4 regions of the Comamonas sp. UBA7840 genome follow, and region 3 is predicted to be linked to each of the others. Evidence: predicted binding sites of a transcription regulator. Region 3 holds the regulator's gene; each other region holds the start of a gene.
What was found. Region 3 encodes FNR, which switches genes on or off when oxygen is low (the NO sensors DNR and NnrR bind a similar motif). Its sites were predicted from a motif close to TTGATNNNNATCAA; they were not measured.
Positions count from the first base shown of each region.

Region 1 (2,204 bases), on a different contig from region 3:
AGCGCCGTGTGTTGCGCGACCACACCAAATCCTTGGAGGCCAAGAACTGGAAAGAACCGCCCATCTGCTTGCCTGACAGATACCCCTTTTCATTCATGCTCTGGCGCAAATTGGCCAGTTGCGCCTCGTCGATAAATACGCCCAACTCCCCGGGTTCGGAAAAGTCAGTTTGCGCTGCCAGCAAGATGACCGAACTGAGTTCCGGCATATCAGAGGGAATCAAGGCCTGCTCTTTTTCGGTGCGTGTTTTCTTGCGCTTCAGGCGCCCCAAGGCGGCCGCTGCAATCGCCAAGAAAGTACCTCCCAAGCAATACCCCATGGTGTGAATGCTGCGAGCACCGGTTACCGTTTTGACGGCTGCCATCGCCTGCAAGACACCTGTACTCAGATAGTCCTGCATCTTCAGGTCTCGGTCTGATGCGTCGGGATTGCGCCAAGACACAATCAGCACGGTGTGCCCTTGACCAACCAAGTACTTCACCATGGAGTTGTGCGGCGACAAATCCAAAATGTAGTATTTCATGATGCAAGACGGCACGATCAGCACAGGCTCTGGCAGCACTTTGTCAGTGCTGGGGCTGTATTGAATCAGCTCAATCAAGTGGTTGCGAAACACCACTTTGCCAGGCGTGCAGGCCACATCTTTGCCGACGGCGAACTCCAGTGGCTCCAGCGCTTGCGCCGGTGTATCGGCTTTGGCTTGGTGTGCCGCTTGCTGATCTTGCACAAACAGCTCAAAGCCCTTACGCAAGCTTGCGCCCCGCGTTTCCTTGGCCTTGGCCAGCACCTCGGGATTGGTAATCGCCCAGTTGGAAGGTGCCAAGGCATCCATCCATTGCCGGGCAAAGAAATCCATCAGCTGACGGTGATGGCGCGTCATACCTTCCACCTGCGCCGCCTCCCGCCACCAGCGGTCACTGGCCTTGAAGCCCTCCTTCATGGCGCTGTAAGGCCACTGCTGCCACGCCGCGTCTTTGAAGCGCGCATCACGCTCACCTGTAGGTTGCACACTGGCTTGCGCAGCCTCCTGCGCCAGATGCAGCGCACGTTGCGCCAGTGTCATTTGCTTGCCGGGGGAAGATGCCAAATTCATGCACCAGTCGGCTGTTGCCAACCCCAAGGCCACGGGCGACAGGCCCATGGTCGAAGCACTCAACGCAGCGCGTACGCGATCATCCAAAGTTTGAGCAGCTTCAGCTTGCAAATCTTTCTGGTTATTTTCAGCAGTCACTTCATCTCCATGCAGCGTTACAGCTTGTATCAAGCCCGAAACATCTGATTCTCAAGAAAAGAAGGACTTCCACCAAATCCAAAGGCTCCAGCCTTGACACTGATCAAGCTTTCGCCGCACTACTGTCTTCAAAGTATGCAATAGGCGCTTTGGCCGCCGGATTATCCTGACAGGCGTTCCAGCTAGGGCAAAGCGCACCCGTTACAGCTCGCGCAAGATTTACTTTTTGTAAACAGGCGACACACAGCACACGCCTCCTGCGCTGTAGGACTCCAGCGCACATTCAGCCCGCTGCCGCAAACGTTTTCTCTGCGTGTGACAGCACCATGTATGCCGCTTTTTCGGCCACCATGATGGTGGGCGCATTCGTGTTACCACTTGGAATGCTCGGAAAAATAGAAGCATCCACCACCCGCAGCCCTAGCACCCCGTGCACACGCAATTGGCTATCCACCACATCCATCGCCCCACGCCCCATGCGGCAGGTGCCCACTGGGTGGTAAATCGTGTCTGCAGTTTGCCGCACCCACTGTGCAATTTCCCCAGGCGTTTGCGCGCTCGCGGAACGAGGCAGCTCTTGCGCGCGATGCCGCGCCAAAGCGGTTTGCGCCAAGATGCGACGTGCCATTTGCACCCCCCGGACGGTGCGCTGCAAGTCGTCCTCCACTGCCAAGAAGTTGGGGTCGATCAATGGCAACGTCAAGGGGTCTGCACTGCGCAACCTGACCGTGCCACGGCTTTGTGGGCGCAGCACACACACATGGCAGGAAAAACCATGCCCCCAAACGGTCTGGCGCCCATGGTCGATGAGTTTGGCCACCACAAAATGCAGTTGCAAATCAGGCCGTGATACTTCGGGGCTGCTTTTCAGAAAAGCACCTGCTTCCGCAAAATTGGTAGTTAACCTGCCGGTTCGCTTGCTGTGCCACTCCCATGCACCTTGCACCATGTGCATCAGCCCTGTCGCGGACCA
Region 1 is NZ_DLTI01000015.1:145,597-147,800, reverse strand. It holds gene B3R00_RS04465 (PHA/PHB synthase family protein) at 1-1,231, opposite strand, end outside; gene B3R00_RS04460 (GMC family oxidoreductase) at 1,515-2,204, opposite strand, start outside.
Region 1: the regulator FNR is predicted to act here: its motif matches at 1,325-1,338, upstream of B3R00_RS04465 (PHA/PHB synthase family protein).

Region 2 (2,204 bases), on a different contig from region 3:
CCCAGCTGCGCGCCGGGGCGCAAGCGTGCAAAGGGGCCAATCAGCGCGCCTTCGCCCACGCTGGCGCCCAGCTTTTCACCATCAATGTGGGTGTAGGGGTGAATCACCGCGCCCGCCGCAATCGTGGCATTGCTGATGTGGCAGTAGGCACCAATGCTGGCGCCTTCACCCAGTTCCACCTTGCCGGTGAAGATACAGCCCACATCAATTTCCACATCCGGCCCGCACAGCAGTTGCGCCGCATGACCGCGCACATCGTCGCGCAGGTCAAAGCGGGCGGGGTCGGCCAAGCGAATGCCTTGCTCCATCAAGCTGCGTGCCTGGCGCTGCTGGTGGGCGCGTTCCAGCTCGGCCAGCTGCAGCGGGCTGTTCACGCCAGCCACCTGCACGGCATCTGTGATGCGGTGGGCCACCACGTCCACACCATCGGCCACCGCCATGGCAACAATGTCGGTCAAATAGTACTCGCCTTGGGCGTTGTGGTTGTTCAGTTGTGCAAGCCAGTGCGCCAAGCGCTTTGCGGGCACGGCCATGATGCCACTGTAAATCTCGGTGATGGCGCGCTCGGCGTCGCTCGCGTCTTTTTGCTCGACGATGCGCTGCACCGTGCCTTGGGCATTGCGCACGATGCGGCCATAGCCCGTGGGGTTGTCCAGGGTGACAGTCAGCAGCGCCATGCGGCTGCCGCCAGCAGCTTCCACCAAGTCTTGCAGGGTGGATGCCTGGGTCAGCGGCACATCGCCCGAAAGCACGATGACCATGCCGTCCTGTGCCAGCGCAGGCACAGCCTGCTGCACGGCGTGGCCGGTGCCCAGCTGCGGCTCTTGGCGCACAAACTTCAAATCCAAAGCCTGACTGCTGCGGCCTTGGCCGATGGCCGCCTCCACCGCTGGTGCCCCATGGCCGGTAATCACCACGGCCGAGCGCGCCTGCAGCTGCGCGGCCGTATCCAGCACATGCTGCAGCAACGCACGGCCCGCCAGTTTTTGCAACACCTTGGGGTGCTTGCTTTTCATGCGGGTGCCTTTGCCGGCAGCCATGACGACGATATCAAGGGGAAGTGCGTGAGAGGAGGACATAAAAATCAATTGTGAAGCCAGCTACTGCCAGCGCTATGCGCCAGATTATCCCGCGCTGGCACACCTGCGCGTGAACACCTCGGCCAGACAGCCATCTGATTGGCGTGGGGCACACACGACAGGCTGCCCCGAAGTGTTTGACCTGCGTCAGCAAGCGCTGGGGGCGCCTGGGTTGCCCCCTTGGAGCCGCGCGGCCCTTTCTGCATTCTGTACAGCTTCGCGCCGCGCACACTGCCCCGCGCGCTTTTTCACCGTCTTCTCAGAGTGAATTGAAAGGATCGTTCATGACCTTTATGCCGTGGTCCAGTGCGCTCATGCTGGGCATTCCGCGCATCGATGCGCAGCACCAGACGCTGGTGCAATTGATCAACACCTTGTATGACGAGCTGAGCAACCCCATCCCTGAGCGCGCCGTCATCGGGCAGGTACTTGAAGGCTTGGTCGATTACACCCACAACCACTTCATTGAAGAAGAAGTGATGTTCCAGCGCTACGGCTATCCGCAAACGGCCGCGCACACTGCCGAACACGCCCACTTCACCGCCCAGGCCATGGATTGGCTGCTGCGCTTTGAGGCCGGGGAAGATGTCGACCTGGAGGCGCTGGACTTTCTCAAAGACTGGCTGCGCTGCCACATCCTTGAAGAAGACCGCGCGTATGTGCCGTTTTTCCAAGCGACCCTCGCCGCAGACAACACCGTATCACCGCCACCCGTTGCCATTAAAAAGTGAGCTACTGGCGCTTGTATTGCATGGATTTCAAATAATAAACACTCTCAAACCCATATTTCCCCAAGCGCAAACAGCTCATTTTTTCAAAGCATAAAAAAGCCGCCACCTTTTCCAAGGCAGCGGCTGGGGGCACGCACAGCGCCCAGTCTCTCCAAGCTGCAGGTGAATTGCGACTTCTGGCTTCTGGCTGCTGGCTTGGGCAGGCCAGTGCGTCGCCAACGGTCAGGCCAGCGTCACGCGGGCAAACTTGCGCTTGCCCACCTGCAGCACAAAAGTGCCCGCCTCTACCTTCAGGCCGCGGTCGCTGATGACGGTGCCGTCAATGCGCACGCCGCCGCCGTCGATCAGGCGGTTGGCTTCGCTGGTGGAAGGCGCCAGGTTGGCTTGCTTGAGC
Region 2 is NZ_DLTI01000015.1:170,385-172,588, reverse strand. It holds gene glmU (bifunctional UDP-N-acetylglucosamine diphosphorylase/glucosamine-1-phosphate N-acetyltransferase GlmU) at 1-1,079, opposite strand, end outside; gene B3R00_RS04565 (bacteriohemerythrin) at 1,364-1,810, shown strand; gene tyrS (tyrosine--tRNA ligase) at 2,033-2,204, opposite strand, start outside.
Region 2: the regulator FNR is predicted to act here: its motif matches at 1,217-1,230, upstream of B3R00_RS04565 (bacteriohemerythrin).

Region 3 (2,204 bases):
GCTGTGCGCGTACAAATTCCGTATGGAACTGCTGAACCTGGTTCACATCCTATTGAGTTTGAAATCACGGCACAAAGTGGCAAAGGCCATGTGCTTGAAAAATCAGTTTTCTTAGTGCCTCGCTAAGAACGCAGCATTGTTGGTGTGCAAGACTGAGTGCTTGCACACTGCGTTTGATGGAAAGAGAGTGGGTTATGACTCAGGTAGCAAAAAAGCTGGAAGTGCCATCAGGTCCTTGGTGGAAATATGGCCACGTATGGCTGGTGTTCGCAGGGCCTGCCGTGGTGGTCGTGGCAGGTATCGTGACAGCCATGATTGCCATGAATGGTGCGGATCCCGTAGTGGACAACGATTACTACCAAAAGGGCCTGAATATCAACCAGGAACTGCGCCACATCGAAAAAAGCTTGGCGCCAGCGGGTGCTGCGCGTAACCATGTGACAACCCCCGATGCTGATTTGCCCAATCTGGCACCTAAATAACGGTTTATTAAAAAAAGTAGCTGCTTGCGCTTTAAATATGCTGACTTCAAGTGCTTTTAATGCACAAGTCATTGTAAATATTGCGCTGGCAGCTATTATTTTTATTTAGCGTTTGTCCCACGCAGCCTGGTTGGGAATGGTGCTCACAATGTCCACATGATTCACGCAAAGGAGTGCACATGTGGACACGACGTTTAATGTGGATTGTTTGGCCCGCTTTTTTGGCAGCTGGCGTGATGGAAATGCTGGTGTTTGCCGCATTCGACCCGCACGATATGTTGTGGTTGGGGCAAGGGATTGAGCTATCCCGCACGGCGATTTATACCTTGGCCTTTTTTGCTTTTTGGGTGGTTTTTGTGGCTGCTGGATATTTGACGGTTTTGCTGTCTATTTCTGCTTCCGAAGTGAACGCCCAGCCCAGCATGTAACGAAGGCAGTGTTGTGGCAGTCGCTGTATAAAAAAGCAACCACCCATAAAAAAACCTCCCAAGCCTACGCTGGGAGGTTTTTTTATGGGAAAGCCAGAGCGCTTACTTGTTGCACTCGTGCTGGCTGTTGACCAAGCGCTGCAGTGCAGCAGTGTCCAAAATGCGCACGTGGCGCTGTTTTACCTCAACCATGCCTTCTTCCACAAATTTGGAGAAGGTGCGGCTGACGGTTTCAAGCTTCAGACCCAGGTAGCTGCCAATTTCTTCGCGTGTCATGCGTAGCACCAGTTCCGACGAGGAGAAACCGCGTGCATGCAGGCGTTGAACCAAGTTCAGAATAAAAGCAGCCAAGCGCTCTTCGGCACGCATGCTGCCCAGCAGTAGCATGACGCTGTGCTCGCGCACAATCTCGCGGCTCATCACCTTGTGCACATGGCTTTGCAAGGCAGTCACTTCACGCGAAATTTCTTCCAATCCGTCAAAAGGCATGACGCAGACTTCGGCATCTTCCAGTGCTACGGCATCACAGGTGTGGTGGTCATTGACGATGCCGTCCAGGCCAATGATTTCACCAGCCATCTGGAAGCCAGTCACTTGGTCGCGACCATCCTCTGTGGCCACGCAGGTTTTGAAAAAGCCCGTGCGAATGGCGTACAGCGATGTGAATGCTTCTCCGTTGCGAAACAGTGTTGCTCCGCGTTTGACTTTGCGGCGGGTAGCCACAATGTCATCGATGCGCTGCAACTGTTGCTCATTCAGGCCCATGGGCATGCAGAGTTCACGCAAATTGCAGTTGGAGCAGGTAACTTTGATGGTTGGAGGAGTCATGTACTCGAAAGCCCAAGAGTCTTGTGTAAGAAGATGACTTGTGCAGTTAAAAAATCAGATAAGAGACTATGGGATAGCTCGAAGGAGTAAGGAATGATGTCGCTCAAATTGTGACATTCCTTGTACATCAACCTCTTGATTCACGTCAAGGATAAACGTGGCCGATTGTTGCAAAGTATGGTCATCAAGGAAAAGATTCATTCATGACCGTCGTCACCCCCGAACTCTTGCGTCGTTATGACGTGCCAGGCCCGCGCTACACCTCTTATCCCACTGCGGATAGGTTTGTGGAGGCGTTTGGTGATAGTGACTATATCTTGGCGTTGAAGCAGCGCAAAGTTGCAGCTGCTGTAAACCAGCCGATGTCGCTCTATGTGCACATTCCATTTTGTGACTCCCTGTGTTACTACTGCGCGTGCAACAAGATCATCACCAAGCACCATGAACGTGCTGTGACATACATGCG
Region 3 is NZ_DLTI01000008.1:31,100-33,303, forward strand. It holds gene ccoG (cytochrome c oxidase accessory protein CcoG) at 1-126, shown strand, start outside; gene B3R00_RS01695 (FixH family protein) at 195-482, shown strand; gene B3R00_RS01700 (hypothetical protein) at 662-910, shown strand; gene fnr (fumarate/nitrate reduction transcriptional regulator Fnr) at 1,013-1,738, opposite strand; gene hemN (oxygen-independent coproporphyrinogen III oxidase) at 1,942-2,204, shown strand, end outside.

Region 4 (2,204 bases), on a different contig from region 3:
CAAGGCGCCCAGAAAGACATTGCGACCTTCGCCGCTGCGAACCATTTCAAACGGTGCGGAAGGCGTCAGTTCCATGGACTGGAACTGCTGGGTGTAGGCGTCATCGGCCACCAACCGCAGGCGGGCAAACAAGGCCACAACGTTGATGGCAAAAGCGACGCAGAACGGGTAGCGCCAGCCCCAGCTGATGAATTCTTCGTGCGAGAGTTGGCTGTAGATAAAGCCAAACACCCCTGCGGCGACGATAAAACCAATCGGAGCGCCGAGTTGACCAATCATGGCCCACCAGCCGCGTTTTTCTGTGGGCGCGTGCAGCGCCAGGAGGGAGGGCAAACCTTCCCAGGAGCCACCCACGGCCAGGCCTTGGGCTATACGCAGGCCCATCAACCACCAGATGGCCTGCACGCCAATGCTGTCATAGCTGGGCAGCAGGGCAATGCCTACCGTCGCGCTGCCGAGCAAAAAAAGCGCAATCGTGAGTTTGGCGGCCATGCTCCAGCGGCGCTGTATTTCCATGCCAATGAAGGTGCCGACCGGGCGGGCGATGAAAGCCAGTGCGAAAACCGAAAAAGCTGCCAGCATTCCTTCCAGCGGGGACAAGAACGGGAAGTACACATAAGGAAACACCAGCACGCAGGCAATCCCGAAGACGAAAAAATCAAAGTACTCAGAGGCTCGTCCGATGATGACGCCGGCGGCGATTTCTCCTGGGGTGATGTCTTCGCTGTGGTTCGCCGCAGCAAGCTGCCGGTCCATGGATGCCGCATCCATAGGATGGGGGGTGTGTGCAAAGCTAGTCATAGATGCATCGCTCCTGGGGAAACAATGCACCACTTGTACGCCGCTTGATGCAGGTCAACAAGCGAGTTTTATCCGGGGCCTCTGTAGGAGAAGGGTTTGTTGCTACGGCAAAGCGACCCTAAAGGCGCAAAGACCCCGGCCAAAGCGGGGTGTTGGGTGTGGCTGGATTGCCCCAAGTTGGGGGTGGTCTTGACATTTATCAAGAGCTTTTTCTTATTTCAGTATGTCCTGAAAAATCAAGGATTTAGACATTCTTTGACAGAGGTCTATTGACAGCTTGGGGTGCTGGTTTCCTACGTAAAGACATCACACGGCACTGCGTTGACCAGCGTCAAGAAGCAAGAAGATGGTGGACCGGAGTAAATTCAGCAGGTTTTGTAATCCGCGTTTACACCTAACAACGCGCGTTTTTCGCGTTCAAAGCATGCCTAAATCCACGGAAACTCGCGGGCCAGTTTGGCTCGCTGCCGCGGCACTGCTTGCCACCCTCACCGGTTGCAGCAAGGCCGTCGTGCTTAATCCCGCTGGGGATGTTGCTGCTCAGTCCGGCGACTTGGTGGTGACTGCCACCTTGCTGATGCTGATCATCATCGTCCCTGTGATCCTGCTGACTTTGCTGTTCGCTTGGAAGTATCGCCAGACGAATGCCGAGGCCGAGTACGACCCTGAGTGGCACCACTCGACCGCCTTGGAGCTGGTCATTTGGAGTGTGCCCCTGATCATCATCATTGCGCTGGGCGCACTGACGTGGATCAGCACGCACAAGTTGGATCCTTATCGTCCGCTGGACCGTATTTCTGCGAGCAAGCCGTTGGACCCCAACGTCAAGCCGCTGGAAGTGCAAGTCGTGGCACTGGACTGGAAGTGGATGTTCATTTACCCCGAGCAAGGAATTGCTACGGTCAATGAACTGGCTGCTCCTGTGGATCGTCCGATCCGCTTCAAGCTGACCGCCTCGCACACTATGAGTGCGTTCTACGTGCCTGATCTGGCCGGCATGATCTATGCCATGCCCGGCATGCAGACCGAGCTGAATGCCGTGATCAACCAAGAAGGCGTCTTCAAGGGTTTGAACTCGCACTACAGCGGTGCTGGCTTCTCGGGCATGACTTTCAAGTTCCATGGCCTGAGCAACGAAGGCTTTGACGCTTGGGTGCAAAAGGCCAAGGACGAAGGCCAGGAGCTCAACCGTGTGTCTTACCTGGATCTGGTCAAGCCCAGCGAGCGCCATCCCGTCACCCGTTTCTCTTCCGTGCAAGAAGGTTTGTACGACCGCGTGCTGAACATGTGCGTGGAAGAAGGAAAGATGTGCATGCACCACATGATGGCCATCGACGCTGCAGGCGGCGCGGCTTACATGAAGAAGGTGGGCCTGAACCTGCCTGACGATGTGTGCTCGGTGG
Region 4 is NZ_DLTI01000012.1:165,735-167,938, reverse strand. It holds gene B3R00_RS03035 (MFS transporter) at 1-801, opposite strand, end outside; gene cyoA (ubiquinol oxidase subunit II) at 1,226-2,204, shown strand, end outside.
Region 4: the regulator FNR is predicted to act here: its motif matches at 991-1,004, upstream of cyoA (ubiquinol oxidase subunit II).